Regions from separate parts of the Paenibacillus sp. NPDC058071 genome, predicted to be linked through region 3. Evidence: a T-box and tRNA genes for the amino acid it is inferred to sense, from the RefSeq annotation. Region 3 holds a T-box; the other regions hold tRNA genes.
What was found. A T-box is a leader RNA that pairs with one kind of tRNA and senses whether it is charged. The one in region 3 lies ahead of leuS (leucine--tRNA ligase), so its partner is inferred to be a tRNA-Leu.
Positions count from the first base shown of each region.

Region 1: it has a tRNA-Leu gene. The T-box ahead of leuS (leucine--tRNA ligase) is inferred to sense a tRNA for this amino acid. The anticodon was not compared.
Region 2: it has a tRNA-Leu gene. The T-box ahead of leuS (leucine--tRNA ligase) is inferred to sense a tRNA for this amino acid. The anticodon was not compared.

Region 1 is NZ_JBHVSK010000010.1:125,578-136,177, reverse strand. It holds gene ACFVTB_RS17650 (adenosylcobalamin-dependent ribonucleoside-diphosphate reductase) at 1-1,613, opposite strand, end outside; gene ACFVTB_RS17645 (DEAD/DEAH box helicase) at 1,887-3,713, shown strand; gene ACFVTB_RS17640 (YqhG family protein) at 3,706-4,650, shown strand; gene ACFVTB_RS17635 (hypothetical protein) at 4,818-5,759, shown strand; gene ACFVTB_RS17630 (YqzE family protein) at 5,750-5,947, opposite strand; gene ACFVTB_RS17625 (N-acetylmuramoyl-L-alanine amidase family protein) at 6,142-6,819, shown strand; gene ACFVTB_RS17620 (divergent polysaccharide deacetylase family protein) at 6,784-7,569, opposite strand; tRNA gene ACFVTB_RS17615 (tRNA-Leu) at 7,746-7,832, shown strand; gene ACFVTB_RS17610 (MFS transporter) at 8,028-9,215, opposite strand; gene ACFVTB_RS17605 (LLM class flavin-dependent oxidoreductase) at 9,360-10,427, opposite strand; gene ACFVTB_RS17600 (ArsR/SmtB family transcription factor) at 10,495-10,600, opposite strand, start outside.
Region 2 is NZ_JBHVSK010000010.1:114,305-124,904, reverse strand. It holds gene ACFVTB_RS17595 (MFS transporter) at 1-1,007, opposite strand, end outside; gene ACFVTB_RS17590 (hypothetical protein) at 1,023-1,154, opposite strand; gene tlp (small acid-soluble spore protein Tlp) at 1,388-1,603, shown strand; gene ACFVTB_RS17580 (hypothetical protein) at 1,709-2,530, opposite strand; gene ACFVTB_RS17575 (Rrf2 family transcriptional regulator) at 2,823-3,245, opposite strand; tRNA gene ACFVTB_RS17570 (tRNA-Leu) at 3,412-3,498, shown strand; gene ACFVTB_RS17565 (aldo/keto reductase) at 3,557-3,748, shown strand; gene ACFVTB_RS17560 (M56 family metallopeptidase) at 3,738-5,042, opposite strand; gene ACFVTB_RS17555 (BlaI/MecI/CopY family transcriptional regulator) at 5,052-5,426, opposite strand; gene ACFVTB_RS17550 (GntR family transcriptional regulator) at 5,685-6,410, opposite strand; gene ACFVTB_RS17545 (sugar phosphate isomerase/epimerase family protein) at 6,971-7,900, shown strand; gene ACFVTB_RS17540 (carbohydrate kinase family protein) at 7,976-8,920, shown strand; gene ACFVTB_RS17535 (family 4 glycosyl hydrolase) at 8,920-10,296, shown strand; gene ACFVTB_RS17530 (hypothetical protein) at 10,398-10,600, opposite strand, start outside.
Region 3 is NZ_JBHVSK010000005.1:347,144-357,743, reverse strand. It holds gene comER (late competence protein ComER) at 1-555, shown strand, start outside; gene leuS (leucine--tRNA ligase) at 596-3,037, opposite strand; T-box leader at 3,108-3,325, opposite strand; gene ACFVTB_RS11290 (DUF4871 domain-containing protein) at 3,472-4,467, opposite strand; gene ACFVTB_RS11285 (RNA polymerase sigma factor) at 4,464-5,012, opposite strand; gene ACFVTB_RS11280 (TetR/AcrR family transcriptional regulator) at 5,174-5,737, shown strand; gene ACFVTB_RS11275 (tautomerase family protein) at 5,758-6,201, opposite strand; gene ACFVTB_RS11270 (alpha-L-fucosidase) at 6,373-7,329, opposite strand; gene ACFVTB_RS11265 (helix-turn-helix domain-containing protein) at 7,477-8,355, shown strand; gene lplA (lipoate--protein ligase) at 8,406-9,398, shown strand; gene ACFVTB_RS11255 (hypothetical protein) at 9,476-9,787, opposite strand; gene ACFVTB_RS11250 (YwbE family protein) at 9,801-9,998, opposite strand; gene ACFVTB_RS11245 (DEAD/DEAH box helicase) at 10,127-10,600, shown strand, end outside.

The DNA of each region.
Region 1 (10,600 bases), on a different contig from region 3:
TATTCGAAGGCAAAATACGGCTCGATGCCGGTGGAGGTGCCGACCATCGTTCCAGTGCTGCCCGTCGGCGCTTGCGTAATAACAGTGACATTCCGCATGCCGCGTTTCCGCACCGCTTCACTGATTTCCGGGAACTCGCCCGTCATATTGCGCATAAAGCCGCTTTGCAGAAACTTCTCGGCGTCAAATGCTTCGAAAGAGTCTTTCTCCGCCGCTATCTCCGTCGAAGCCAAATACGCCTCGCGGGCAACAAACCCGTACAGCTTATCCAGGAAAGTTAATGATTCTGCGCTGCCGTAACGGATGCCAAGCTTAATCATCAGCTCCGCTAGTCCCATCGAGCCGAGACCGATGCGGCGTTCCCGCTTCTGGTTTTTCTCGTTCTCCTCGAAGTGGTACGGCGTTGTATCAATTACATTGTCCAGGAATCGTACCGACCACCGCGTCACTTTCGACAGCTCTTCCCAATCAACGTCATGCTTCGCTTCATCATAAAACCGCGATAAATTGATTGCCGACAAATTGCAGACGCCCCACGCGGGAAGGCCTTGCTCACCGCAGGGATTGGTGCTGATGATAGGATTGAAATACCAGCTGTTGGACATTTGGTTGTAGTATTCCATAAATACGACGCCCGGCTCCGCCGACTTCCATGCCGATTCAATGATCGTATGCCAAATTTCCCGTGCCGGCACCGTTTTGTAATGCACAACCTTCTTGCCCCGGCTGCGCCAATCCTCAAGATCGCCGCGCCACAGCTCGTCATATTCGGGATCCTTTGTATCCGGGAATACAAGCTCCCAATCCAGGTCCTCTTTCACCGCTCTCATAAAATCGTTGCTGACGCAAACGGACAGATTGGCATTCGTCACTTGTCCCATCGTCTGTTTGACGGTAATAAAATCGAGCACATCCGGGTGCCAGTCATTCATCATCAGCATAAGCGCGCCCCTACGGCTGCCGCCTTGCTCAATCAGCCCCGTCGTGTAGCTGAACAGCCCGCCCCAGGAAACCGCGCCGCTCGAAGAACCGTTTACGCCGGCTACTATTGCGCGCCGCGGACGAAGCGACGACAGATTAATGCCAATCCCGCCGCCACGAGCCATAATTTCTGTCATTTCCGAGAGGGTCTTCATAATGCCGCCTCGACTGTCTTCCGGCGACGGAATAACGTAACAGTTAAATAAGGTCAATTCCTCGCTTGCACCCGCTCCAGCCGCAATCCGGCCGCCCGGAACTAGCTTCCAGTCGTCTAAAATATAGCGGAAGCGTTCCGTCCACAGCTCTCTTTTGTCCGCACTTTCCTCCGCTCCCGCCATTGCCGCGGCAAGGCGGCCCCACATTTCCTCCGGCGATTTCTCAATGGTCAGCGTCAGCTTCTCGACATCAGCGTCTACCGTTTCCCCGCTGCGGAGGCGAACCTTAACCGTTTGCCCTTCCCGCTCGATCACTTCCCCGACTTCTTTGGCCGGGAACTTCGGGTCGTCCTTCGTTAGCACAAGCACGGTGTCTCCCAATTTAGCCGCGTTGGAGTCGGCGTTTTTCCAGGCGTAACGATCCAAAAAGATCTTTTCGCTAAGGCCGGATAAACGATTCCTTTTTTTCGTATCCACGATTTGTTTCCTCCCATTCCCTCATCTCAGACATCCCTTTACTATATGAACAATAATCAATATATTGTGTGTAAATACCATTATACTATACTACATATTGATTAAAAGTGTGCTCTAGGCCGATTTCAGCCAAATAATCCCGTTTACATCCCCGCATTCGTCCTCTAGCTTGTCCGCTCGCCGATTTGAACGCTATCTTATGAAAAAACGGCATTAGGGCCATACTACTCCTATCTATCGCTTTTTTGCCAGAAAGGGGCTGCACACCACTTGTTGTCATCTACAAACCGCCCGACCGACAGCTCGGATTCCTCCGTTCACTTACGCAAGCTGCATCCGCTTGTGGATTTGCAATGCGACCGTTCGTGGTTCGAGGAGCTGCAAAGCCGAATCGCCAAAAACGGCGCTTGGGACGATTGGACAATGTACCAGTTGACGATGGAGGCCGAACAAGCGAAGCGGGTCGAAAGCTTCGAACAGCTGCAATGCATGCGGACGCTCCCCGCTTTGGAGCCGATGCCCCATCAGCTCAGCACCGCACGCAAAGTACTGCACGAGATGGGCGGAAGAGCCATACTCGCCGATGAAGTCGGACTTGGCAAAACGATTGAAGCCGGTCTGGTGCTGAAAGAATATATCGTTCGCGGACTTGTCCGCAAAGTGCTCATTCTCGTCCCCGCCTCTCTCGTGCTCCAATGGGTGCGCGAGTTGAATCAAAAATTCGGCATCGCCGCCGTCGCGCAAAAAAAAGAATACCACTGGCAAAGCGACATCGTCGTCGCTTCCATCGATACGGCCAAACGCGACCCGCACAGGGAGATCGTGCTGGGTCACGACTACGACATGATCATTATCGACGAAGCGCATAAGCTGAAAAACAAAAAGACGACCAACTATCAATTCGTTATCCAGCTGCGCAAAAAATATTGCCTGCTGCTCACCGCGACGCCGATGCAGAACGATCTCGACGAGCTCTACAACCTGATTACGCTGCTAAAGCCGGGACAACTGGGCGGGCAGAGCGATTTCGCGTCCAAATTCGTCGTCGACAAGCGGCTGCCCAAAAACGAAGACCAGCTGCAGGATGCGCTGTCTACCGTGATGATCCGCAACCGCCGTGGCGACGGAGGCATCGCCTTCACAAAGCGGCATGTCAAAAATATTCCACTCACGCTGTCGCCTGAAGAAAAGGCGCTTTACGACGCGGTTACCGGTTTTGTCAAAGAGCGTTATGACGAAAGCGGCGGCGATCTTAGCAGCATGCTGTCGCTCGTTACTTTACAACGGGAAGTATGCAGCAGCCGTGACGCCGTATTCGTAACGCTCGTCAATTTGTTTAAGAAAACGGCCGAGGACTCTCCCGTCCGCGCGAAAATATGGGAGCTGGTCGAATTCATTCGCAATATTCAAGCCAATACGAAAGCGGAGAAAACGATAGAGCTGGTCCGGCAGATGAACGAGAAGGTGATCATTTTCACCGAGTACCGGGCGACGCAGGAATATTTACTGCAATATTTTCGCGCCAACAACCTGGTCGCGGTCCCCTATCGAGGCGGCATGAACCGCGGCAAGAAAGATTGGATGATGGATTTGTTCCGCGGCCGCGCTCAAGTGCTGATCGCGACGGAAGCGGGCGGCGAAGGCATCAACTTGCAATTTTGCCACCATATGATCAATTTCGATTTGCCGTGGAATCCGATGCGGGTCGAGCAGCGGATCGGCCGCGTCCATCGGCTCGGGCAAACGGAAGACGTCCACATTTACAACCTATGTACAATGGGCACAATCGAGGAGCATATCGTCAATTTGCTGCATGAGAAAATCAACCTGTTCGAACTCGTCATCGGCGAGCTTGATTTAATTTTGGAAAAACTCGAGAAGGAAGGCTCGCTGGAGCAGCAGCTTGCTCGCGTTCTGCTGCAATCCGGCGGAAGCGGAGTCGATCTGGCCGCCCAAATGCAAGATCTTGGCTCCTCTTTAGCTAAGCTGCGAAACGAAGCTGCAGACGAAACAAATGAAAGCCAAGCGGGTGAAAAACCGGCTACGATCTTATCGCAAATGACGGCACTGGGACGGAAGGTGGAAATAAAGCGTGAATGAGAAACAGGTTCATAAATTCGTGCATCGCTATTTGGAGGCGGCCGATTGTGCCATTTTGGAAAAATCGCCGGCTCATATTACAGTCAAGCTATCGCCTGCCGCCGACCGGGAACTAACGAACCGCCCATACTATTGGGGCTTTGTTGACCGGACCGGCGCCCCGCCTGAAACGATGACCTACCTATTCGTAACCGACAAGCAAAAATACGACGAAGCTGAAAGCCCGAAGCCTGGATCAGGCGCTCCTTCACCTCAGGAGGCAGCCGCTGACGCCGCGCTCAGCCGAACATACGGCATTTTGCAAGGCAACTTAAACACCAGTCAAACACGGATGCCCCGCGAGGATTTGCATTTCGGCTCCCGTAAGCTGGAGCAGCTGTTTCAAGCGGCAAAAACGATCGGCAGCTTCGTTAATATGTTCCAAGAACCGGATAAACGGAATACAACGCCTTTTCATTCGACCCCTTATACGGCATGGCTGGGCGTAAACGTAAAGGTTGAATTCGCAAGCGACCGTAAAAGAGAGGAAATTCACAGCTTCGGAATTTCATTAGCAACCGGTTTTTGCACGGAGCATTTTCATGACCGGCTGCTGTCGCTCAAGCTGACGCCGCGGCTCCCCGCTAACGTCCATATAACGAGAAACGGCATCAGCCATGCCAAGGCGCTCAGCATTATGGAACAGACGCTAGAGAAAAAGCTGAGAGCTTACGACTATGGATGGGCGACCGATGCCGCCGCGAGACTTGATGAAGAACTGGAGCGTATCCATTCCTACTACGAGCCGCAGCTCAAGCATGCCGTGGACGAGGCAGCCAAGGCAGCGATCGAGGATCAATACCGGCAGCGCCAGCAGGAAACGAGATGGCAGTATGAGCCTCGGGTGCGCGCATCCGCCATTAATTGCGGCATCTTTCATTTGGCAGGCATCGAATAGAGCCAATCAGACGCGGTTCGAACCGATCCGTCAAAATTAGTGCGGTACGAATTGTAGCAAGCGCGACATAAACCAACAGCTTTTCCGGGCTTGTCCGGCTACAATGTAGGCATGGCGCCGTCCCTGCGGCGCTATCCGCTCCATCATACGGCGAAAGGATGATTCCAATGAACGCGAACGCAAAGCGACTGCTGCTATCGGCAGCTTTATTAATGTTAACCCCTCTGCTTGCGGCTGCGGGCAACGCATCCGGAGCTCACGCGGACAAGCTCACCGCTGCTCATGTTTCTGTTTCCTCTTCAGACCGTCAGACAGAGCTTGCCGTACATGCCTCAGGCTGGATCGCCGAAATTGCGAAGCAGCCCGGATTTAAAGCATGGCGAGGAGCGCAGCCGGAAATAACGGCGTTAGGTCCGGGCACACACAGCTGGCTCGTTTTGGTGAAGCAGCCGACAGGCGCAGTTATCGGTTATATCGTCGTGCAAGCCGTGCAAGAAGGCGGCGGTTACGCAATCGAAGAATATGGTTTGGGCCAATACTTGTACGACGAAGCTACACGTAAACGAGGAGTGGCGCAAGCGACGAACGGCACAGAGGAGACATCTGAGTCGGTTGGTTCCCCTTTGTACCTGCATCCGTTGCTAGCTGTATGGAAAAACAAGCCGGCGAAAGGCTCCATTCTTCTAACCGACGCCATGAGCGGTGAATCGCTGCCTCTGACCGAAAACCAATGGTTGAAATTATACAAAAAAGAAGAGCAGCGCTCGGCTGCCCTTCTGTCTGTTGTACCTCCCGCGGCAAAGCTCGCCCGCGCTGTATCCAACTCTTCCTTTGATCCGTACGGCCTTCTTCCGTGGCTAACCAACGCCGTTCCGCTGTCTGCCGATTCCAATGGAAAAGCTATCGTTCGAGCGTTGGAGGAAAAACGGCAAATTCGTTATACGTCGGAACGTTTCGACGATAAAATGCGATACGTATGGTCCGTTACCGGTTTCCATCGCTGGGAAAACAATGTCGTGTACGCCGCGCTGGAAAGCGACGATTCCGAGACGGGAAAACGTTTCGTTCCGCTCGCGCTGCTTACGGAATTCGGCGCTTTTTACGACTGATTTTCTTCCCGTTTGCTGCGCCGCCAAATGAGCAGGCTCATTGCGCCTACGCCGAACCAGCGGGTCAGCCAATGCTCGCGCTGGGCTTTCGCCGATGCTCTGGCCTGCTTACGCTCGGCTCTAGGCGTCTCCATATATTGGACCACTTGAACCGTCATATATTTGATCAGGTCGTTGCCGCTTGCCATGCCGAACCCCTCCCTTGTGATTGATTGCTTTCAGTTTGCCCGCGCTGCGTTATTCTTAAACATGAATGAGTTCTCCTTCAAAAAGCCACGATAACGATGAGGCGTTACGGTTAAAACCGGCCAAGCTTGATCGTACAGAGGAGGATCTCATTTTGATAACCACTAGATGGCTGTCTGTTTCGTTATTATTGGCGATGCTGCAATTGTTTAACGGAATGCCCGCCTACTCCGCCGCTCCCGCTCCCGACGAGTTGGCCCATACGCCGGAAGGAGACGGATGGGCCGTACCGTCGGCTACCGTTCTAATCGACGCCGGACACGGCGGAATCGACGGCGGCGCTTCAGTCGGAGATACGCTTGAGAAGGACATCAATTTGGCGATTGCGCAAAAGCTTTACTTGCTTCTGAACAGCCAAGGCATCCCTTCCGTACTTAACCGGACCGGCGATTATGCGCTTAGCGACGAGAACAGCTGGCATTTGAGCCGCTCTCGACATCGCCGGGATTTATCGCAGCGCAGGCAATTGACAGATGAAATCGATACGCAGCTGCTCGTCAGCCTGCATGTGAATTCGACGAAAAATCGCTCCAAAAAAGGCCCGCTCGTTCTGCATCAGGAGAACGGCGAAAGCGCCCTGCTTGCGTTCTGTATTCAGGACGCGCTGAACCGGCAGCAGGATACGGGCTTTTATCCGAAAGAAGGCAAGCCGTTTTATTTGCTGCGCCGAGTCGACCAACCTTCTGTCATCGTCGAGATGGGCTTCATCAGCAATGAGGAGGACCGGACGATGTTGACCGATCCGCGACGCCAGCTGCAAATTGCATCGGCGATCGCCTCAGGGATTCGGCAGTATAAATGGATCGCCAATTAATGGCGCCAGCAATCCCGGCAGCTTCGTGAACGTTATATGCGCATCCGATTCCATGGACGGTATCGATTGGGACAGCACGGCGGCAAGCTTTTTCCCTGCCGGACCTACATGGCCGATAACGATGCAGCTGTCATGAGACTCAAGATGCTTTCGGGCGAGGCCGATTTGTTTGGAAATATGCGATTCCGTATATAAGTCATCCAGAAAAACGTCGTTGGAGACGAGCGGAACGCCTACCTCCTTCGTCATCTTCGGCACAACCGTCTTGAATGTTGTCCGGCTGTCTAGAAAAAATAGTCCGCGTTCCTTGCAGACGGTCAGCACAATTCGCATAATGCGCTCGTCCGCCGTTATTTTCGATCCCATATGATTGTTCATGCCAATTGCATAAGGCACATTGTCGATCGCTTCCTCGACCCGCTTGCGAATTTCTTCGTCGCTAAGATCGGCTGTAATAGCTCCTGGACCAAGCCAGCTTTTTGCTCCTTTGTTCGGCTCCATCGGCATATGGACAATAACGTCGTGACCGAGACGATGCGCTTCTTCTGCGTCTTTTTGCGTTTTCGGCATGAAAGGCATGACCGCGACCGTAATTTTAACTGGCAGCTTCAACATTTCCTGCGTTCCCGGATTGCCGTTGCCGAAATCGTCGATGACGATAGCCATTTGCTTTCCCGGCTCGGAGACGGGCTCAGCCGCAACAGCGAATCGAACGCCGCCTGCCGGAATCGACGCGCAAACCGTCAGCATCCCAAGCAAAAATAATGCTTTGCCTGCATTTCTCAAAAACAGCACCCCCAACTAAATCGAACATGTCTATTCATTGTTTGTCCATCCAAGGGAAAATATGCTGAATTTTGCAACTTTGTTTTCTAAGCTTGACTTGTCTTCAGCTGCCGTGCTACGATAAGGATCGTGATTGACATGCGGTCGTGGCGGAATTGGCAGACGCGCTAGATTCAGGTTCTAGTGGTGTAACAGCCGTGGAGGTTCGAGTCCTCTCGACCGCACCATCTCGTTAACAATAGGTTTCTGATCGCTTTATTGCGGTTCAGAGCCTTTTTTGTTTTCCTACAACAAAGTATCCCTCCTGTTTTATAGACCCGAGAGAACTGGGTCTATAAACAGGAGGGATTTTCTTCTTATTTCCAACGCATGAGCTGCTCCATACTTTGTTGTATTATGAAGCCGGTTTAAGCTTCCGATTGTTATTTATCGGTTACGCTCAGTGTTAGTTCCGCTAATGCAGAACGGCGACTCATGGATAATGAAATAATAGCTGGAATGAGTGCAAGCGCAACGCCAATTCCGCCAATCCAACCGGCTGCCGTAAGCGAGAGGCCCTCCACAACGACGCCGCCGATTACAGCTCCTACAGCCATGCCCAGCTGGACGATAGAATTGTTCAAGCTTAAAATGATCCCCGAAGCTTGCGGAGCCATGCCCATTAAATAACCCATTTGAACCGGCCCGCTCAACCAAGCGGAAAAGGACCATAGCATAAGCAACGGTAAAACCACCATGGACGAATGGGCGAACGCCGCCAGTAAAAATAAGATCCCGGAGTGAAGGAGCAATGCTCCAATCATCGTGCGGGGAATTCCCCATTTATCTGCACCATAGCCGCCCACTTGGGAGCCAATGAGACTGGCCAGCCCAAATGCAAACAACCCGATGCTGACCATCCGCTCGCTCATCCCCGTAACATCCAGAAGAAACGGCGTAATATAGGTATATAGAATCGTATATCCCAAGATCCAGAAGAAGCTGATGGAAAGCCCGACAGTGATTCGAGGACTTTTCAACAGGGCAAGCTGTTCGCGAATAGGCACGGGAGCCTCTCCTTCCGATTTCGGAATCGACAGCAGAATAACCAGCATCGCAATCAAGGTGAGCAATCCAATACCCGTAAAGATGATTTTCCAATCATGCGCGCCTGCGATGATCCGTCCAAGCGGGACCCCTAGAATAAGCGAGAGGTTGAAGCCCAAGAGAACCGTAGCGATAGCGCCGCCCTGCTTTCCAGGATTAGCAATTTTGGCCGCAACAGTTAGGGCGACGACCATAAATACCCCTGTACCGATCGCCAAAATAACTCTTGCTCCTAACAGCATGCCATAGCCGGTCGTTATGACCGTGATCAGGTTCCCTATAAAAAATAGTGCTAAAGCCGACAGCATCAGCTTTCTTCGATCAACTTTTGCCGTGAGTGCGATCAGAATTGGGGTGCCGATCGCATAGGCGAGCGAATATACCGTAATCAGCTGTCCGGCCGCCGCTATCGACACATTGATATCGCTGGCAAGCATATCCAAAATGCCTGAAATTACGAATTCCGAAGTTCCGACTAAAAAACTGACAATGGCCAGGATATAAATTTTCCAAGAATTTCTCATTTGTTTCTCTCCTTTTTATTTCTACATTTCTAAATCTATTGAACTCTTATTTAAAAAAATATGGCATTCTCCGCCGTCATTACTCGGTTCAATCATGCTTTCGTTCCAAGCGCTCACACCGATCTCAGCTTTTAACTTTCAGCTTTAAGCGTTAAGACCAGATGCCTGACGGGCGAGCTCCTTACGGACAATCGGCGCAACTTTTGTGCCAAGAAGCTCAATTGTCCGCAGCAAGTCGCGATGCGGCAGCGAGCTGAAATCGACATACATCATAAATCGAGTCAAGCCAAGATTTTTATTCAGCAGTACGATCTTCTCTGCTACATATTCTGGATCTCCGACATAAAGAGCACCGTCGAGGCTGCGAGCTGCATCATACGTGTCACGCGTATAAGGAGACCAGCCCCGTTCCCGTCCAATGTGATTCATTTGGGCAGCCATAACCGGGTAATACCTTTCAGCTGCCTCTTCTGTCGTATCCGAAATGAAGCCATGCGAGTGCGTAGCAATTTGCAGCTTATTCGGATCGTGACCAGCTCGCACGGCGGCTTCCTTATAAAGCTCCACCAAAGGCGCGAATCTTTGCGGCATCCCTCCGAGGATAGAGAAAACAATCGGAAGTCCCAGCAAACCGGCTCGAACAGCCGATTCCGGGCTGCCGCCCGAACCGATCCAGACAGGCAGCGGCTCCTGTTGTGCACGAGGATAAATGCCCATGTTGTCAATTGCGGGACGATGACCGCCGTTCCAGGTTACCTTTTCGGAAGCGCGGATCTTCAACAGCAATTCCAGTTTTTCATCAAACAACTCCTCGTAATCATTCAGGTTATAACCGAATAACGGGAAGGATTCGATGAATGAACCCCGTCCGGCCATAATCTCGGATCGACCGTTGGACAGGCCGTCCAGCGTTGCAAAGTTCTGATAAACCCGTACTGGATCATCCGAAGAGAGCACCGTCACTGCGCTTGAGAGCCGAATCCGTTTCGTTACAGCTGTTCCGGCGGCCAGAATAACGGCCGGCGACGAGCTGGTATAGTCGATTCGATGATGCTCGCCTATGGCATAGACATCAAGGCCGACTTGATCTGCCAATTGGATCTCTTCTATCGATTGGCGCAGTCTCTCGGCATGCGATACACCGCCTTTTTCGGGATTTGCATGGAGGAATGTGCTAATGCCAATTTCCATCGTTTTCGCTTGCTCGCTCATGAGATTCTCTCCTTTTTAAATATAGAATTCCACAGTTCTAAATATATAGAACTGATGGTTAAAAAAATTACGCCAGCAAAAAGGGCGCAAATTTTTCAGCTAATTCTCGATTGACGCTATAGTGAATAAAAGATCCATTTTTGCGAAAATCAACTAAACCAGAGTCCGTCAGT
Region 2 (10,600 bases), on a different contig from region 3:
GCATAGGCGGCTAACAAGCCGGCCATGAGCAAAATCACGCCGGCGGCGTAAGACATCCTTTTACGACCGTATCGATCGACAAGCACGCCGGTAATGAGCGAAGGAAGATACATCGCTGCCACATGAATGCCGATGACGATTCCAACCTGCCCAAGGCTATGGCCGTGATGCTTCATATGAACCGGCGTCATCGTCATAATCGCAACCATTACAATTTGCGTCAGCACCATTACCGTCGCCCCGACGATAATTCCCCGTTTATTCACAAGTGATTCGGTGCCGCCCGCTTCCTTCTTGCCGCTTCCGCTCTCTAATTCGCTTTGCGCTTCCGCAATCGCTTTAGCTATGACAAAAGGATCCGGCCGGAGGAAAAATAAAGCGACCAACCCGGCGATCAAATACGCTGCTGCTGCAAGCATAAACGGCCCCGCTAGTGATGGAACGCCTATAGCAGCAGCGGCTCGACCCGTTGCTTGGACAAGATTCGGACCGGCAACCGCGCCGAAGGTGGTAAATACCATGGCAGTGCTGATCGCCTTCGCCCGTTGCGTCGGCAGCGCCAAATCCGTACCCGCATATCGCGCTTGTAAGTTCGTAGCCGTTCCAGCGCCGTAGATAAACAACGAAATAAACAGCAGCGGCAAATGATGCCATGCCGCGGCTAGAACGACGCCAACCGCGCCGACGCCGCCTCCTATGAAACCGGCGGCCAGTCCGGTTCGACGTCCGAAACGCTGCGAGAGGCGGCCCACTAAAAACGCAGCCGCAGCTGAGCCTAATGTGAACAACGCGGTCGGAATACCGGCGTAGCTGTCCGTTCCGAGCATCTCTTGCGCAAGCAGAGCGCCGACGGTAATACCGGCAGCCAAGCCCGCCCCTCCGAACATTTGCGAAACAATGACAATGATCATCGTTCTTTTATACAATTGACGCTGTTTTTCGTGTGATTGAACATAGCTATGAATCCGGTTTTTCTCTTGTTCTTGCTGTCTATTATGCCCATTCATGATAGGAGAGCCCCTTTATTTTTCGTTTAACGGCAGCGTTTCGCGCAAACGCCAAACGCTGATTGCGCCTGCCAGCAGCGTTGGTATCCTTAGTGTTATATCTATATTATTGGACATTAATGCTTTTGCGCCTGATATTCCTGCCATTCGTATCCCCCTTCTTCCAAACGGTACGACATAAGCCTTCTTGTCACAATCTTTTCAACCGCCGGTGCGGCGTATACGCAATAAGGCCCGTGGCAAATTATAAACAGAACCTCTTCGTATCGTCAATCCTAACACGGACTTTCACTCCTTCTGCAAATTGTAAAATGAAGACATAAAATGAGCGCCCCCTGCTCATAATAGATTCCGAATGCACAAGATTGGAGGGGAACAGGGTGGCAAAACCGGATAACCGGGAAGACAATGCGGTTCATCTGCAAGCGCATATCGAGAATACGCAAGAAAACTTGCAGGAGGCTCGAGACTATTTATCGGAGCATGAAGACGAGATTAGCCAATCCGACAAACAGTCGATCGAAGCGAAGAACGAGCGGCGCGAATCGAGCATTGAAGAGTTTTCTTCTGAGCTGCAGGACGAGACGCAGCAATAACGTTTTACAAGCGCCGCCTTTGGCCGGCTTCATCCAGCGATAAGCTGACATGCACAAAAAAATCCCCGCCGTTTCCAATATCGGCGGGGATTTTGTCGTACGGCCTTAGTAAGTTCCGATAGAGATACCCGAAGTGGAGGCATACTGCGAAGAAAGCACGACTTTATAATCGCCGAGCGGCTGGCTTGTTGCAATCGGAAACCACCCGCCGGTTGTTGAGCTTGGAGCGATTGCTGCCGTTGCGCTGCCAACGTATACATCACCGGAGCTTGTAATCCGATACAGCGTCATAAGCATTGTCGTGCTGGCTGTCGGATGGGGATTGGAAAAAGCGCCGCCGACCCGAATATTGCCGGACAAATTCGTTTGCGTGTAGGTCGCGCTGAACGATTGCGCCGTTACATTAACGGTCGACTGAGCGGATGCTCCCGAACCGTTCTTAGCCACCACCTTAATCGAATAAGTATGACCGTAATAAGCGCCGACCGAGAAAGTGGTGCCGGACGTGCTGCCGAGCAGCGACCCGTCCCGGTATACGTCATAGCTAACCGCATTGCTGGCGGTCCAGCTAAGCTCGATCGAAGTTGGCGTCGTCGTGTAGGAGATAACTGGGGCCGTTGGACAGCCAAGCGTCACAATCGATGCGGTCGAGCTGCCGTAGCTCGAGGATACCAGGAACGAGTACGGCGTGCACGGCGTCAAGCCCGTTACGTCCAGAACGTTATACCCTGCGCGGGAGTCCAAATAGACGCCGTTTTTGTAAATTTGCACAAAGCTCTCCCCCGGCTGGAACGTCCAGGTCAACCGGAGTGAAGTGTCCGTCACGTTAGTTGCTACGGCGTTCTGCGCTGCGTGCGCTGTTAGAACAGGAATCAAGGATACGACCAACACCAAACTTAAAAACGCTTTCATAAAACGGTTTTTCATTTCATCATACACCTGCCTTTACGTTATTTTTTCCCGGTTCGCCCGGCTTTCTGCCCAATGCCGCTTTACGGGACCGCTCTTTGGGCAAATCCCTCGACCACCCTCTTTTTTCTATAAAATGTAATTTCAAAATCAAATTACCATCTCCATCACTGCTCCGCAACGCGGCTTGCCCAATTCCATAAAATACAACATGTTTTCCGTTGAAGAACACATCCGCAGACGGATAACGCAAAAAAACGAGCCGCCCTCAAATCGCTTCGGACGCTCGTTTTTCATTCCTACATTTTATTTATGGCCGGTTTGCCAAATCGGTCGTAACCCGATCCAGCGTAATCGCGGCCAGTTTATTCTCCATCGCCTGCTGTGCTTCGTTAAAAACGCTTTCGAGCGACGCTTGGATATTCCGGCCGACGGAACATTCGGGATTCGGCTTCTCATGGATCGCGAACAAATCCTCCTGCCCCTCGGACTGCACCGCACGGTATATATCCAGCAGCGTAATTTGCTCGACCGGACGGGCAAGCACTGCTCCGGCAACTCCTGCGCTTGTATGCACAAGCCCCGCTTTGTTCAACATGCCGATAATTCTGCGGATGACGACCGAATTCGTATTGACGCTGCCGGCAATGTATTCGGACGTAATGCGGGTTCCTTTATTCAACTCCAGCAAAGACATAATATGCACGGCAACGGCAAATCGGTTGCTGTTCATCTAGCGTCCACCTCCCGGGCCGAACGACCGTTCCTGACGTTCTATCATGTGACGATTATAGTTACAAGCAGCAGGAATGTCAATGAGCCGAAAACCTCATTACAAAATTTATGCTTGACTATATCCACATAAAGATGATATTATATTTTTTGTTGACACAACACATGCGGTCGTGGCGGAATTGGCAGACGCGCTAGATTCAGGTTCTAGTGGTGTAACAGCCGTGGAGGTTCGAGTCCTCTCGACCGCACCATCTTACAAATGAACAAGCTCTTGAATTGTCCTAGGACAGTTCAGGAGCTTTTTTTGTTATGTTTGAAAATGACACGTTAAAAGTGATTGCCCGCCATCTTCAAAAGACGATTGGACAAGTTGCATTACACTGGCATTTAAACCGCAATACCATCATCATTCCAAAGTCTTCGAACCGTGCTCGAATCAAGGAAAATAAAGATATATTTATCTTTTTGGCGCTGCAGCCATTCCACGTTTTTACTGGCTGAGTGACCTTACCTCACGAAGCGAGAAATGACCCAATTTCTTCGAGGCTTGTTTTTGTTGTTCTTTAGTAAGTAAACGGAAAGGAACCTTTTCCGTCTCTGGGTTTACAAAGACAACGTCTCCTTCCACGTTCAAGTAATAGTACGCCATTTCCTTTGTGACAAGCTTTTGCTGCTCAGGCGTTAACGCTCCAAACGTATAATCGTGCTCGTTCAAATCAGCGAAGCTGTTTTCATTATAATCGGGGTAATCAGGAGCAGGTATGTTGTTTAACACAGTCCCTTTAATATCCGGCGTGTTTTTTGCTGCCCATACAGCTATGGAACAGCCGACAGCTCCAATGACAATAAGGATTGCTGCCGACATCATCACAGAACGCTTTTTCAGCTTCCTTACGTTCAGCATCATCGATAATCTCCTTTTTAATTGCTTTCCATCGGCGGACAATGAAGCGCAAAAGTTGACAGGCAATTCCTTTGAGCCGATCATAACATTGAGAATCGTTTCGCCGTATCTTTTCCGTTCGGCATACGACATTTCCTTCACAACTTCTTCATCGCAAGAAAACTCACTCCACATATGAATATCTCTGCGTAACAGATGAACGAAGGGGTTAAACCAATGCAAGGCGCTGGCAAGCAAAACGAGCATTTTTACCCATAGATCCTTCCGCTTCAGATGTACAAGCTCATGTTGAATAATCATGCTTAATCCCTCGTCGACTCGACTACCCAAAGGAAGCAAAATAGTTGGCTTCAGCAATCCGACGAGAACGGGGCTCCTGACAATAGAGTTAAATGCAAGCTGTACGTTTTCACGAATCCCAAGCTCCCTTTTTTGCAGAGCGAGTTGTTTAACCGCAGTACTGTCCTCGGGGGCAGGCACATTTGTACTTTGAATTCTCTTAATGAACCTCCTGTAACAAAAGATATGCCAACCGCCTAAGGACAAAACCCCAATCCCCCATACGCACAAAATGACCAATGTCATCTCAGCAGAGATCGATAGCCCCGAAAACAAACTTGCTAAGCCTTGAACCGATTCTTCTTGGGTGAACGCAGATGCTATTTCGGGTAGAGAAGCGTTTAATCTTGGTTTTGAAGTAAAATGTCCCATATGCATATTTATAAGAAAGGACACAGGTAATAGATAAGAACATAAGGCCAATTTGCTCATGATGAAGTGCCATCTTGCGGAGAAAATATGAGGTGAGAGGAGCCGTAGCAAAAGTATACAGATTACGACCGTACTGCCCGCAACTGTAAGCGTGATAAGCAGTTCCAGATATGGTCTCATAGGCCGCCCCTATTTCTCAGAGAACCATTGCTTTAATTCTGCAATGTCTTCCTCTGAAAGCTTGTCGCCGTCATACAACGCGGAAATCAAATTTTTTACGGAACCCTGGTATAGTCCGTTCAACACATTTTGCGTTTCCCACAGTTTGTAGTCTGCAGGCGAAAAACAAGGAACATAAGAATTAGTCCGACCGTGTCGCGTCGCGATTAAAGCTTCCTTTTCAACTAAGCGTGATAAAAAAGTAGAGATCGTTTGTGCCTTCCACTCCCTACCCTTGCGAGCGAAAATACCCAATAGCTCCGTTGACGTCACGGGTGGCTCAGACTTCCATATCACTTCCATGAGTTCCAATTCTGTATCAGATAATTTTTGAACAGGTTTCACGGTGTACACCTCACTGTTGATTGCTATGCGTCCATAACAACCTAATCACTACATAATGTAGTAATTAAATACTACTACATCATGTAGTGATTGTAAATAGTTCCCTTAAAAAGAAACTAAAAGAAACCCGATTCCTACCACAACTTCGATCAAATAAAGGAATCGGACTTTAACAGCGATCGGAAGAACCCTCTGCCACGCAGCATTGCCACGCACTAGGAGTCATTTTTTAGGCCGGATTTACAAGTTTGCTTCCACCTATTTCATCGAACGCTCCATCGTAAACTTGAACCGGTCGCCGCGAACGATTCCTTTGGAATACTCGATGGGCTGATCTTTCTCGTTGAAGGTCAGCGATTCCAGCGAAAAAGCGGGCGATCCAGGAGCAGTCTCAAGCCTGTCGCTGATCGTTGCCTCAATAAGGACCGGTTCGATAGACTCCACTGTGCGATGGATGTTCACTTCGTACTTGGTGCGCAACAGATCGAACAGAGAGCCCGAACAATCATCGTTTGCAAGACCCGGGGCTATCCGCCAAGGCAAATAGGAAGTGACGTATTGCAAAGGCTCGGAATCTGCAAAGCGCAGACGGACCAGCTTGACGACCGGGTCCTTCGCCTCAAGATGCAGCGTTTCAGCCAATGCCTCATCAGCCGGAATGACAACAAGCTCCAATACTTCCGAATGCGAGCTTAACCCGAGGTCCCTCATTTGCTCCATAAAGGTTCGTATTTCCCTCGTCAGCGATTCTCGAATTTTAGGTTTGGCAACAAACGTCCCCTTCCCTTGCACACGCTGGATATGCCCTTCAACTTCAAGCTGCTGCAGCGCCTGTCTAATGGTGGTGCGCGAAACCTCATGCTCCTGACAAAGCTCCGATTCGGTCGGCAGCTTGTCGCCCACCGCATAGACGCCCGATTTAATGAGAGCAAGCAATTTTTCTTTTACGATTATATATAAAGCCGCTCCTTGCTTCCCTTCCATTGTTACACGCCTTCCCCTCGTTTATGAATTCCAATCCCTCTATAAAGGTCATGACAAATTTAAATGGTATTTGGATTGTTCCTTTTTATTTTAAACCGAAAGAACGGATAATGACAACTGCAACTATAAAATTATAGATCAAACTTAAAATCAATACTTGACGAAAAAGGTGAGTAAAGCGAAGGGTCAGAGGGATTCTGGAGAAGCGATAGTGTTTGCTTTTAAAGCCAGATTCCTACCGCATATCTCTATAAAATAAAGGAATCAGGCTTTAATGGCGATCGGAAGAACCCTCTGACCCGCAGCGCTTTCCCTCACTTAAAGTCCAGCACTGATTCCGGTTTTGAGCCGAGATTATTCAATTTAGAGGGTCTTTCCCCCGACGTTTATGTAAAAATGCAAAGAGAGGATTGACAGGGACTTGTAGTGATAATACAATAAATTTGTAGTAACAACTTAGAATAATAATTAAAACCACAAGCTTATTACTACAATTCACCTTCGACCGTACGGAGCGATGGACTTGCTTACAATTTTGCAAACAAGGTGGGAAGTGCCGAATGAACGTAAAAGGAATCGGAATCAGCTTGAACGCCGATATGGTGAACGGCGATCTGACCGCTTTAGAGACGCATTTGAGATATATTGCGGATGCAGGGTGCGATTATGCCGAACTGATTATGCACGGCCTTGATGTCGTCATCGACGGAAATGTGCATCCAAGGCGGCTGGAGGCGGTTCTTCAAGTATTGCGTCAATTTAAGCTCAGCTATACGCTGCATCTTCCATATGAAATGAATTTGATGTCTTTGGAAAAAGGCGAGGATTACTATCGCGGTTTTAAAGCCGGAATTGAGCTCGCCGCAGCTGTAGGCATCGATACAATTGTATATCACAGCTCCTACGCCGTACTGACCGAAACCAATCTTGACCATTATTTCGCTAAATACGGAAAAATGAGCCGGGACCGGCTGTTCGCCATCCTGCTCGGGGAAGACGCCGACCGATTGCGGCAGCTTGGACATCTGGCTGGACAATCCGGCATCCAAATCGGAATCGAGAACAACATCTGGTACGATATTAAAACCGATTATACGTACGGGCTTCATCCAAGGGATACCGTAGAGCATGTCAGACGAATCGGCATGAATAATGTAGGGATGACTTTAGATATCGGACACTGTTATTTGACTTCTATAGCCTACAACTATCCGTTCAAGGATGCGATTCTCGCTGCTCTCCCTTATGCGAAGCACCTTCATGTACACGACAATTTCGGAAAGCTGAAAGATGCCGGCAGCTATATGAGCAATTTACCGTACGGATACGGCGATTTGCATCTTCCGGTAGGCTGGGGCTCGATACCGTATGACGAAGTATTCGAGTGGATTGCGGACTACAAGGGGATTGTAAATATGGAAATCGAATTCCGGCTTTATCCTCATTTTAAAGAGTCCACTGTCGATATGAAAAAGCGATTGTCCCGATAGACGAGTCCAACCAGGTTAAAAAACCGTTTGCCGTCCGGAGCCGCCGGCCTACACCTTACTAAAGGAGAGTGAACGATGGAACGATACGATGTGCTCATTTGCGGCCCTATCTTTACAGATTTGATCTTTACAGACGTTTCGCGCATGCCGTCGCCGGGCGAGGAAGTATTCAGCCAAGGCTTTGATATCGCATGCGGAGGCAGCGCCTATATTACAGCCGTTTCCTTGGCGCGGCTAGGAATCAAGGCGGGCGTACTGGCTCCGCTCGGAGACGATATTTTCGGCGGCTTCGCGAAAGAGCAGCTGCACCGGGAAGGTTTGACTACTTCGCTTATTTATCCGGCGGGAGAATCGTTCCGCCAAGTTTCCGCCGCTGTCAATTGTGCGGGAGACCGGGCGTTCATTACCTACCAGGACCCGCTAGAGAATAACGGCTATATCGCCCATGTCCTGGAAGTGCTTGACCGCGTCGAAACGGAAATGTTGATCGTCAACGCGCGGCCCGAGTTCGCCTCCGTTATTCGAAAGGCCCATGACAAAGGAATGACCCTCGTGCTGGATCTCGGCTGGGACGATGAATGGATTTACAGCGAGGAGCTGAAGGAGCTGCTTCGCATGGGAGATTGGTTTACCCCTAATCTTCCGGAAGCGCTCGCCATTTCGGGCAAGGACCAGCCGGAAGAAGCGCTTCAGATGTTGAGCGGTTTAGTCACGACGCCGATCATCAAGCTCGGAAAAGACGGCGCAATGTACAAAGCGGATGACGGAATCCGCTATGTGCCCGGCGCTCCGATAGACAATCCCGTCGACACGACCGGGGCGGGCGATAACTTTTTGGGAGGACTGCTTGCGGGGATCCTTAAAGGCTGGTCGCTCACCGATGCTATCCGGCTCGGCAACTATTGCGGCGCTCAGTCCGTGCAAGGCATAGGCGGAAACGCGAACTCGCCTGCCTGGGAGCAGGTCGAATCCGAATTTCAACTGAACAATCATCATAAGACCTTGGGGAGGAAACAATAATGAAACTAGCTATACTAGGCGGCGCGGGAATGCGTACAGCCCTACTTGTAAACGGATTGATCCGGCATTCCGAGGAGCTTCACTTCGACGAGGTAGCTCTGTTTGATAACGACGAGCAGCGTTTGAGCATTATGGGCGGTTTGTCCAAGTATGTCGCAGAAACGAAAGGCGCGGCGTTCAAGGTCACGTTTACGACTGATATCCGTGAGGCGGTTAGAGGCGCCGACTTCATTTTCTCAGCGGTGCGCGTCGGACAGGAAGAAAGCCGGGTTCACGATGAACGCGTCGCCTTGAAGCACGGCGTACTGGGACAAGAAACGACCGGTCCCGGAGGATTCGCAATGGCGCTGCGCACGATCCCGGTTATGCTCGAATACACGAAAATTATTAACGAAGTTGCGCCTAATGCATGGCTGCTCAACTTCAGCAATCCGTCCGGCTTGCTGGCGCAAGCCATGAACAATTACGGCCACTGCAAAGTAATCGGCATATGCGACGCTCATGCGGGAATGAAAAACGCGCTCAGCAAATTTTTGCAGGTGCATCATTCGCGGCTGCAGGTTGATTATTACGGCCTGAATCATTTGGGCTGGATACCAAAGGTATACTTGGACGGCGTCGATCAAATGCCGGCATTGCTGGACCGTTTCGAGGAGCTCGCGAAGTCGGCTCATGTGTTCAGCTTCTTCGAGCCCGAATTGATCCGCAACATCGGGATGCTCCCGAACGAGTATTTATATTACTTCTACTACCACGATCAATCGGTTAATCATATTTTGAAAACGAATGAGACGCGGGGCGAGCAGATCGTACAGCTGAATCGTCCGCTTCTGGAGCGTATTGCTCCGCTCGTCCGCGAAGGAAAGCTTGCGGAAGCATGGAAGGATTATAACGAAACGCTCGATAAGCGCTCCAGCACGTATATGTCGAAGGAAACATCCGGACAGCTGCACAACATTCATGAAAACGAAGCTCCGGCTCACAGCCAATTCGAAGAAGAAGGCTACGAAGGACTTGCCATCAATGTCATTAAAGGCATTCATTTAAATAAGCAGCAGGTGCTTACGCTGAATGTGCCGAACCGAGGCACCATTCATGGTCTTAAGGATGATGATGTGGTTGAAGTGCCTTGCCTCGTTAATCAGAACGGACCTACCCCGTTGACAGTAGGCGAAGTATCCGATTTGGCTATGTCTCTGATTCAACCGATCAAAACGTACGAGCGCCTGACGGTCGAAGCTGCCGTAAAAGGAGATTATCAGGCGGCGCTGAACGCGCTCACCGTGCACCCGATGGTGCCGTCCTTCACAGTTGCCAAATCGATTCTCGACGAATACTTGCAAGTGCATAAGCCTTATTTGCCGCAATTTCAATAAAATAATGAAAAACGGGAAAGAAGCCTCGATGATGGCATCATCGAGGCTTCTTTCCCGTTTCATAGTTATATCGTGTACGTACAATGTGCGATTATTGCCGATCAGACCTCGAAGGCGCTTCGCTCGCTTGACGCCAGCTCATAGCGGTAGCTTCTGCTCAGCTTGATGACGCGGCGGCTCGCTTTGCGCAGGACGACCGTTTCGTCGTCCCATGCCACGACGATGCCAATAACGTCGTTCGCCTCCATCCCGTCGCGGACGGCCCTTACTAGCTCCCCGCTCAGCCGATATTGATCCAATTCTT
Region 3 (10,600 bases):
ACGAGCCCGGTGCTCATCTCGCATCTGGAAGAAATACTGCCATGCAAAATCGCCAAAGTTATCCCCAGCGTTACGAATGTCATCCTAAGCGGTGCGACGCTGTGCATTTACGGAGGGCGAATCGAAGCGGGGGATCGCGAGCGATTGGAATCGCTGCTCTCTCGCATCAGCAGTCCGCTGCAAATCGACGAACCGTATACGCGGATCGTATCGGACCTGTCCAGCTGCGGCCCCGCTTTCATGTGCTATTTGCTGGAACAATTCGTCGAAGCCGCCGTTCGAGAAACCGGCATACCGCGCGATGACGCCTATAAAGTTGCCGGAGCGATGCTCAGCGGGACCGGCCGGCTGCTGACGGAAGGCGGACTGTCGCCGGGAGAGGTGCAGGCCAAAGTCGCCGTGCCCGGAGGCATTACGGCGCAAGCGCTCGATTTGCTGCGGCGGGAAACGAGCGGCGTTTTTAACCGGCTCATTAAAACGACGCACGCCAAGTACGACGAAGACGTCGCCAAGGTCGCTGTCTCCTTTTACGGCGAAGAGGTGAACGGTCAATAGCTTCTTTAGCCATAGACCGCTCACCTCTTCTAGGTTTGTATTAGTTTGCCACGATGTTGACGAGCTTGCCTTTGACTGCAATCACTTTGCGCACCGTCTTGCCCTCGATCGCTTCGCGCACTTTCTCGTTTTCTTTCGCTATTGCTTCCATATCCGCTTCGTTTGTATCGGCGGCGATGGATATGCGCTCGACAATTTTGCCGTTCACCTGAACGACGATTTCGACCTCTTGGTCGACTGTCCAAGCCTCTTCGAACGTCGGCCAAGGCTCGTACGTGATCGTATCCGTACCGCCCAGCTTCTCCCACAGCTCTTCCGTAATATGCGGAGCGAGCGGAGACAGCATTTGCAGGAAGTTCGCCATCGCCTCGCGAGGCAGCGCTTCTGCTTTATAAGCGTCGTTGACGAAAATCATCAGCTGGCTGATTGCCGTATTAAAGCGGAGATTATCGAAATCCTCGGTTACCTTCTTAATCGTGCGATGCCATGTCCGCTTGAAGGAATCGGATACGCCGTCTGCGCCGATCTTCGCGTTCAGGCTTCCGTCCTCGTTAACGAACAGTCGCCATACCCGGCTGAGGAAGCGGTACGTGCCTTCGACGCCGTTTGTGTTCCAAGGCTTCGTCGCCTCAAGAGGTCCCATGAACATTTCGTACATACGCAACGTGTCCGCACCGAACTCGCCTACAATGTCGTCCGGATTGATTACGTTGCCGCGCGACTTGGACATTTTCTCGTTGTTCGTGCCGAGAATCATGCCTTGGTTGACCAGCTTGTGGAACGGCTCCTTCGTATCGACTACGCCGATATCGTAGAGCACTTTATGCCAGAAACGGGCGTACAGCAGGTGAAGCACCGCATGCTCCGCGCCGCCGATATACAGATCGACAGGCAGCCATTCCTTTTGTTTCTCCGGCGAACAAATTTCCTTGTCGTTCTTCGGATCGATGAACCGCAGGTAGTACCAGCAGCTGCCCGCCCATTGCGGCATCGTGTTCGTCTCGCGGCGAGCTTTCATGCCCGTCTCCGGATCGACCGTATTAACCCACTCGGTTACGTTCGCCAGCGGCGATTCGCCCGTGCCGGATGGCTTGATTGCGTCAACGTCCGGCAGCAGCAGCGGCAGCTGATCCTCCGGAACGGTCTTCATCGTGCCGTCTTCCAGGTGCAGAATCGGAATCGGCTCGCCCCAATAACGCTGGCGGCTGAACAGCCAGTCGCGCAGGCGGTACGTTACTTTGCCTTGCCCTTTTCCGATTTCCTCCAAATGCTTGATCATAGCGGCGATAGCTTCTTCGTTGTTCAACCCGTTCAGGAACTCCGAATTCACATGCGCGCCGTCTCCGCTGTAAGCTTCGTTCGATACGTCTCCGCCTTGCACAACCTCGATGATCGGCAGGTCAAACTGCTTCGCAAACTCCCAGTCTCTTTGGTCATGTCCCGGAACAGCCATAATCGCCCCCGTGCCATAGCCGGCCAGGACGTAGTCGGCGATCCAGATCGGCGTTTTCGCGCCGTTTACCGGATTGATCGCATATGCGCCCGTAAACACGCCCGTTTTATGCTTAGCGAGATCCGTACGCTCCAAATCGCTTTTGCGCCCCGCTGCTTCCTGATAAGCTTCTACCGCCGAGCGTTGTTCGTCCGTCGTAATTTGCGCAACCAGCTCATTCTCAGGAGCAAGCACGCAATACGTCGCGCCAAACAGCGTATCCGGACGAGTTGTGAACACGACAAGCGATGCGTCACTGCCGTCAATGCCGAACGTCACTTCAGCGCCCGTCGACTTGCCGATCCAGTTGCGCTGCATGTCTTTAATGCTTTCCGACCAGTCCAGCTCTTCCAGATCCTCGAGCAGACGCTCGGCGTAATCGGTAATTTTGAGCATCCATTGACGCATCGGCTTGCGGACAACCGGATGGTTGCCGCGCTCGCTTAAGCCGTCGATGACCTCTTCATTGGCCAGCACCGTTCCCAGCGCTTCGCACCAGTTGACCGGAACTTCAGCCACGTAGGCAAGTCCTTTTTTGTACAGCTGGATGAAAATCCATTGCGTCCACTTATAATAATCGGGATCGGTCGTGCTGAATTCGCGGTCCCAGTCGTATGAGAAGCCGAGCGATTTGATCTGACGGCGGAAGTTGTCGATGTTCTCGAACGTAATTTCACGCGGATGGCGGCCGGTTTGCAGCGCATACTGCTCAGCAGGAAGACCAAACGCGTCCCAACCCATCGGATGAAGCACGTTGTAACCGCGCATCCGCTTGTAACGGGATACGATATCGGTCGCCGTGTAGCCTTCCGGATGGCCGACGTGAAGGCCTGCGCCGGACGGGTAAGGGAACATGTCGAGCGCGTAAAACTTCGGCTTGCCCGCATCCTCTCTCGTCTGGAACGTCTTGTTCTTATCCCAAAATTGCTGCCATTTCGGCTCTGCCGCCAGCGGATTGTAGCCGTGGTATTGTTGTTGATCCTGACTCATCGTTCCACTTTCCTCTCATTGTATGTCGCTAGTCTGAAAAACAAAAAACTCCCGCCCCCAGCGTATAATCGCTAGGGACGAGAGATCAATCCCGTGGTACCACCCTAGTTAGCCTCCGGCATGCTTTGCCTTCCGCTCACTTTGAACCCTTAACGCGGGATATACGGCGCATCTGCTAGACGCGCGGCTCCAAGGCGAGATTCATGTCGATGCAGGTCCGGCTTCCACCTTCCGCCGGCTCTCTAGGCCTTGCCGTTCGACACTACTGCTCCTCTTCAACGCCGATTATTCGTTAAAAAGATTAGTTTGATTATAATGAAGCGAAACGCGCCTGTCAAGGAAGAACAAGGCGGTTAATGCCAGAGGAGAAAAGAGCTTTCCCGTTCCGCCCCCCTCTTCTCGCCGCTCCCCCGCCGCGTTCGCTTCTCGACATATTAAGACGGCGGAATATCGCCCGCAACCGGCTCCGTTGCCGTTACGACGATGCTGCCGAACAGCTTCCCGTCCACATAAGCGACAATCCGCCACTGGCCCGGTTCGGGAAGCATGAGCGTAGATGGAAAATAACGGTCGGCATACGAGGTTTGTTTAGTCCCCATGCTGTTCATCAAGAACAGTTCGATGAAATCATTCGAGCCCTTCTTGACCGCGAAAGCTTCAAATCGTCCCGTTAACTCTTCTTCGCCGCCCCACAGCAGCCACATATATTTATTGGGCTGACCCGCTATGAAACCGTGCTCCAGCAACGCGAGCCTGCCTTCGGTCCCCCGGACGTCCGCGAGCGGCGGAGAAGAAAACACGGGACTGTCCTCCCATGAACCGTCCGGCACATCGATAACGGCGTCGCCGTAGAATCGGCCGTCTACCTCCACCGTAACCCGCCACTCGCCGCCTAGCGGCAAACCGGCATCCGGAATGCCGTAGCGGATGACCTGTTCGCTTTCAGCCGGCTCCTTCAGCTTGCCGTTCTCTACCAGCCTCTCGACCCTCCCCGATTTCACATGCTCGGCGTTCACTGTTATCACCTTGTCTTTGTACACCGCATACGGCTCCTTAAATACAATAAGCAGCCCGTTCCGCTGGCCAGCTGTCGCTTCGCCGCCAGGAAACAATTCGAATCGCACGATTCCGTCCTGCATGTAGGCGGTTCTCTTTTCAACTTGCCCGCTTCCCATAGGCCATCCCTCCTGCCAAAACCACAAGCCCGCTGTCAACAGCACTGCCGCAGCTGCTGCTAAAGCACCCGCTAATGCGGTATAACGGGAGCGGCGCCGCGCAGGGGGAACCGCGCCGCTCTCGCTATGAACCGTTCTGGCCGCCCTCAACCGAATTTTTGTCTTCAGCTCCTCCGGCAGCGCCGTCTCCCGGAATGGCGTTTCTCTTAATTGAAGCTCAATCGAGAAATCGCCGCTCTCCCTTTGATCGTTCATCGCCCTCTCTCCTCCCCGTGCGCCAGCATGCGCGACAGCTTCACTTTCGCCCGGTGGCTCCGCGACTTGACCGTCCCTTCGGTCACGTTCAGCACTGATGCTATCTCTTTCACGGACAAGCCGTAACGGTAGTCGAGAATAAGCACTTCCCGGAATCGGACAGGCAGTTCCATTACCCGCAGCCATACCTCCTTCGCCTCTTCCCGGAATAGCACTTCCGCTTCAGGAGAGGGTGCGGAACCCATAGGCTCGACGTTGCGTGCCAAAACGGTTTTTCGCTTGTATGAGGATTTATAAAAGGAATAGCAGCGGTTACGCGTTATAGTGAGCAGCCATCCACGAACTGTTCCTTCTCCCCGGTACCGGTAAAGGCTCTCATAGGCGGCCAAAAATACATCCTGGGCAATATCGTCGGCGGTCTGCCGCTGCTTCGTTAGAAAAAAAGCATAGCTCCACACATCATGGCCGAACTCATCCATCAATTGCTCCAATATGAGATTGCGGTCGTATCCGCCCGCCAAATGGGTCAAATAATGCGTTTCCACCTGCTCACCTCCATCGAATAGACTCCGCAGCCGACCGCTCGGTTCCCAATATGTAAAATTTAAATGCTATAGTCACGGTGTAGTTGGATGCTTTACAAAGGAAAGGCAATTAAATATCATTTTAGGATAGAGTAGAACTTATGCCAAAGGTGGTTTTTGAAATGCCTCGCCTGTCTCGTGAAAAAATGATTGAAGGCGCCATAAAGCTGCTCGCGATGCGAGGGCTTCATGCCGCCTCTTTTTCAGAAATTATTGAAGCTACCGGAGCCCCTAGAGGCTCTATCTATCACCATTTTCCCGGCGGAAAAGATCAACTGATCGCGGAAGCGATCGATCTTGCAGGAAGCCAAGCGGTCGAATTGTTAAACGCATTGGAGGACCAAGCGGCCGAAACGGTGGCCGAACAGTTTATCGCCATGTGGAGATCGCTGCTAACCGCTTCCGCCTATCAGGCCGGATGCTCGATTCTGGCCGTCACAACGGCATCCGGCTCCGATGCTCTGCTAAGCCGGGCTGCCGCTGTTTTTCGCGAGTGGAGCAGCCGTTTGTCCGAGCTGCTGTATCGAGGCGGACTGGACGAGGATAATGCGCGCCGCATGGCAGCATTGCTTGTTGCTTCATGCGAAGGCGCCGTTGCGATCAGCCGCGCTCAAAAATCGCTGGACTCTTTTGAACTAGTGGCCGAACAGTTGCTTATCGACATTAAGAATGCCAGATCTAACTAACTCCTAAATTGCTGCACCCATTATTGTTGCTTTCTCGCCGCCAGCGCTTGTGCTGCCAAAGCAGCAAACTCCTCTTGGCCGAATGCCGTTCCGCCAATCCCCCAGCCTCCTTCAGCCGCTTCCGTTAAAATAACCCACGTCCGCTGCGCCTGCGTTTCATCTCCGGAAACTCGGGCGATAAGCTCCGTTGCCTCTTTCGTAAACGTCTTTTGCCCATCCCGATTCAACGCTCCTGGAGGAGTAATGACTTGTATGCGAACATTGTTATCAGAATTGACGCTTCCCGTATGAACAGCTCCAGTACTTAAACGATGAATAAATACAGCGGTATTGTTTAGATGAAAAGGACCTGGCGTCTCCACGCCTTCCGCACGAAGCACAGCAAGCGCAAGCTCTGTTCCCAGCTTGTCGTCCGCGTCAACCGGAAACAGATTATCCGGCATATAAACATCAATCATTGGCATCTTGATCTACTCCTTTATTTTACGATTATGACAACCATCATAATTTTATATGACGGTCGTCATAATCGTCAATACCGTCGAATAAAAAAAACGCTAGCAAAACAGATTTCCGTCGTTTCAAGATGAACGGATCTATTTCGCAAGCGTTTATCTTTCATTTACAGGCCGTTATCAGGACCGGTACAGCCAATTTTCCGGAATGTCTGCAAGATCCTCAGACGCACGGAAGCGTTCACCGATTTCACTGAAGCGCCGAACGATATTTTCGTCCAGTAAGCCGTCCTGGTTGGGAGCGCCGTTGAGCAAAAAGGATACATTGCGGCTATTCGACTCGGCCGTCTTCTCGAGCGCCCATTCTGCCGTCCGAAGCTCCATCGCGGAGTCCGCCGTTCGCCAGAACCACGTATTCGTTAAAATGTTGCAGCTCGCTCCCGGTCCGTTAAAGGCATCGCCGATTTCCTGTCCGGCCGCATTTTCAAAGAAAGCGATATCGGTATGCTCGATGCCCGACTCGCACCCAATATTCATCAGCAAGCATTGCGGCTGCAGCCCTTTCACCCATGCATCGAGCTCTTCGAACGGAAGATCGTTGTAGCTTGGGCCGCCCCAGGGCGCGTTCCAGCCGTCAATGATTAGAAACGGTATTTCTCCGTAACCGGTCAGCAGCTCCGTGATTTGATTTTTAATAAATTGCTTGTCTTCCAGCGTGCATTTTCTCCGTCCGATTTGATGATGCAAGTCCAATGCGGAAAAATAAAGCCCCGCCGCAATCCCTTCCTGTCTGAACGCTTCAAGGTATTGTTTAACGACATCCGTTTGAAGCGTCGCATTTTTGACGGAATGGTCGGTGTATGTTGTCGGCCATAGGCTGAATCCTTCATGGTGCTTCGCCGTCAGAGCGGCAAATTTCATTCCGGCCGTTTTAGCCGCTTTGGCCCACTGCGCACAGTCCAGCCGGGTCGGGTTCCAATTCTTCGGATCGAAGACGAATCGCCGAGGCTCATCGTTATTTTCATGATCGTATTCCCAATCAATGATCTCGGAGTCTGCAAATTGAAAGGTGGCGCTATTGAAATGAATGAACATGCCCCATCTTTGATTCACAAACCATCTCTGCCGTTGGATCAATGTTTGATTGCTCAACCTTAAAACCCTCTCTTTGTTGTATTTTCATCCTATGATATCTACCACACTATAAGAAATCGTCCCCTATTACAGCTGACAATAGCGACATTCTATAGTACAATTTCTGCATTATTGAAAGGGCGTGATTCGATGCTCGTGCTTGAAATGCAAGTTCCACCCTTACCTCTGCTCGCCACCGTTGGCTATGTATTGTGGCCGTCAGGCGTCATGCATGCCGAGCGTCAGTTCGACGCCTTCGACATGATCATATGTACCAAGGGCACCTTATATATGGAAGAAAATGATGTTCCGTACAACGTTGGGCAAGGAATGATGCTCGTGCTTGAGCCGGGAAAAAGACATCTAGGCAGCCGTCCTACCGACGAGGAAACCGAGGTCTATTGGATCCATTTTCAATATCCTGCTGACTCGCAGCCCAAGCTGGCCCAGAAACAAAGCTGGCGGCAGCCGCTGCTGGAAACGACGAACCAAGACGTCGCTCCCCCGCCCGCCGTGATTGAAATCCCTAAATTCGCAGCCGTCGATTTAAGAGTCATCGTGCCGCTGTTGGCGGAAATGCTGCAATTGCACAGCATGCTGACGCCCAGCCGATCGTTCGAGCTGCAAACGCTGTTCAGTCAACTTCTAGTCCAATTGCAAAGAGGGATGGCTTCAGGCAGCCATCAAGCCCGTTCCCGTCTTCTTGGCGAGAAGGTTGCCGCCTACTTGGCGGACCGCTTGAATGCCCCTTTCGACTCCGCGCAGATGGAGCGGGACCTGCACTATCATTTTGATTATTTGTCGCGGTGCTTGAAAGATTATACGGGGATGAGTCCGCTCAAATTTAGACATTATTTACAGGTGGAACGCGCCAAGCCGCTGCTGACGCACTCGGAGCTGTCATTGGTCAAAATCGGGGAGCAATGCGGTTTTCAGGACTATAATTATTTTATTCGCCTGTTTAAACGCCAAACTTCTTTCACGCCCGGCGAGTATCGGAAGCGATATCAGGTCATCCGCTTGGATTAGAAAGCGAAACTAGGTTACAATTGCAATATTGGAGGGATAGCAAAATGGCTATGAAATTTATTAGCAATAATAACCTAACCGACCCGACACTCAACTTGGCGCTGGAGGAGTACATTCTGCGCTCGTTGCCGGACACGGATGATTATTTGCTGTTTTATATTAACGAACCGTCGATCATTATCGGCAAAAACCAAAATACGGTTGAGGAAATCAACGCCGAGTACGTGGAATCGAACGGCATTCACGTGGTTCGCCGCCTATCAGGCGGAGGCGCCGTCTATCACGACCTCGGCAATCTGAACTTCAGCTTTATAATGAAGGATGACGGCCAGTCGTTCCATAACTTTAAAAAGTTTACCGAGCCGGTCGTCCGGGCTCTCCATAAACTCGGGGTAAATGCCGCGCTGTCGGGACGCAACGACCTGCAGGTCGGGGAACGAAAAATTTCCGGCAATGCGCAGTTTTCGACCAAAGGCAAAATGTTCAGCCATGGCACGCTGCTATTTGATTCGGAGATGGAAAACGTCGTCTCGGCGCTGAAAGTCAACGCGGAAAAATACGTATCCAAGTCGACGAAATCGATCCGCAGCCGGGTCGCCAACATATCGGAATTTTTGGCCGAGCCGATCACGGTCGAGCAATTCAAGCAATTTATAATGGAATCGATCTTCGAGGGCGAGGACGACATTCCATATTACGAGTTGACGGAAGAGGATTGGGCGAATGTCCGCAAGCTGGCGGACGAGCGCTACCGCAGCTGGGAATGGAACTACGGCCGTTCTCCGGCCTTTAACATGCGCCAGACGAAACGGATCGAAGGCGCCGGCACGTTCGACGTCCGGCTGCAGGTTGAAGAAGGCGTTATCGTTGGCGCAGCCGTATACGGCGACTTTTTCGGACGGGGCGACAGCGCCGAATTCGCGGCGAAGCTGGTTGGCGCCCGTTACGACGCTGGCGCTCTGAAAGCGATCTTGGACGATACGGATCTGGCTTTTTATTTCGGTCCGGTTACCGCGGAACAGTGGCTGGAGCTGCTTATTTAATAAAAAAGACGACCGGAAGGCAGCTGTTGCCTCCTGGTCGTCCTTTTTTTATTTGGCCGTGCATCGGCATGCAATGTTTACGGCTGTTCCAACAGCTTAAATCGTTCCAGCTGCTCCATCTGCCGTTCCTTCAGCAATATTTCCCGTTGCTTCGGTCCGAGCAGGTCAAAATGCGGATATTCCGTACGCATATGTATATATTTAGGATTCAAGCCGTTGCTCCGGCACCAGTCTTTCAGCTTTGCAAGATCTGCGCAGCCAACCTTGGTTACCGTCTTTGCGCCCGGGAAGCGCGGATCTAGCCAATAATGCGTCAGGAATGCGATTTCTCCGCGGGCCACCTTGCTTTTCCATGCTTCCATTTCGGCTCGCTTAATTCCGAAAGCCACCTTTCAGCTCTCCTTACGCTTCGTATATTTTTTTCACCCTGCCGACCTGTCCGTCAGTCAGCCGCACTTTAATGCCGTGCGGGTGCGTGCTCGAGTTCGTCAGCAGTTGGCCGACGACGCCTCGCGTCAGCTTGCCCGTTCGCTGATCCTGCTTCAGTACGATATCTACCGTAAGCCCCGGTTTGACCGCGGAACGCTGTGTTCCATCCATTGCCCATCCTTCTTTCACCTCTATTTATCGCAATCAGCATAGCATATGCAGCCGAAAGATGCACATCGGAGAGACAACTGTTATACTAAACTTCAAAACGTACGAGAAGAAATGAGGAAATTCAACCCATGTCAACCGATTTTAACGCAATGGGCATTATGCCGGAATTGACGGAGCGGCTTCAAAACGACGGGATCGTAAAGCCTACTCCAGTACAGGAAAAAGCAATTCCGGCGCTGCTCGCCGGTCAAGATATGATCGCACAAGCGCAGACGGGCACAGGTAAAACGATCGCATTTGCGCTGCCGATTCTGCAACGGATCGACGTAACAAAGGATCAGGTGCAAGCACTCATCTTGACGCCAACGCGGGAGCTGGCGATTCAAATTACAGCAGAGATGGCCAAGCTTGCGCCGGCTGTCGGCGCAAAAGTGCTTGCCGCCTACGGCGGTCAGGACGTCGTCGCCCAAATCCGCAAATTGAACAACGCGCCGCATATTGTCGTCGCGACGCCGGGACGGCTGATCGATCATATGAAGCGCGAGACGATCAATCTCGGCAAGCTCCGCATGCTTGTATTGGACGAAGCCGATCAAATGCTG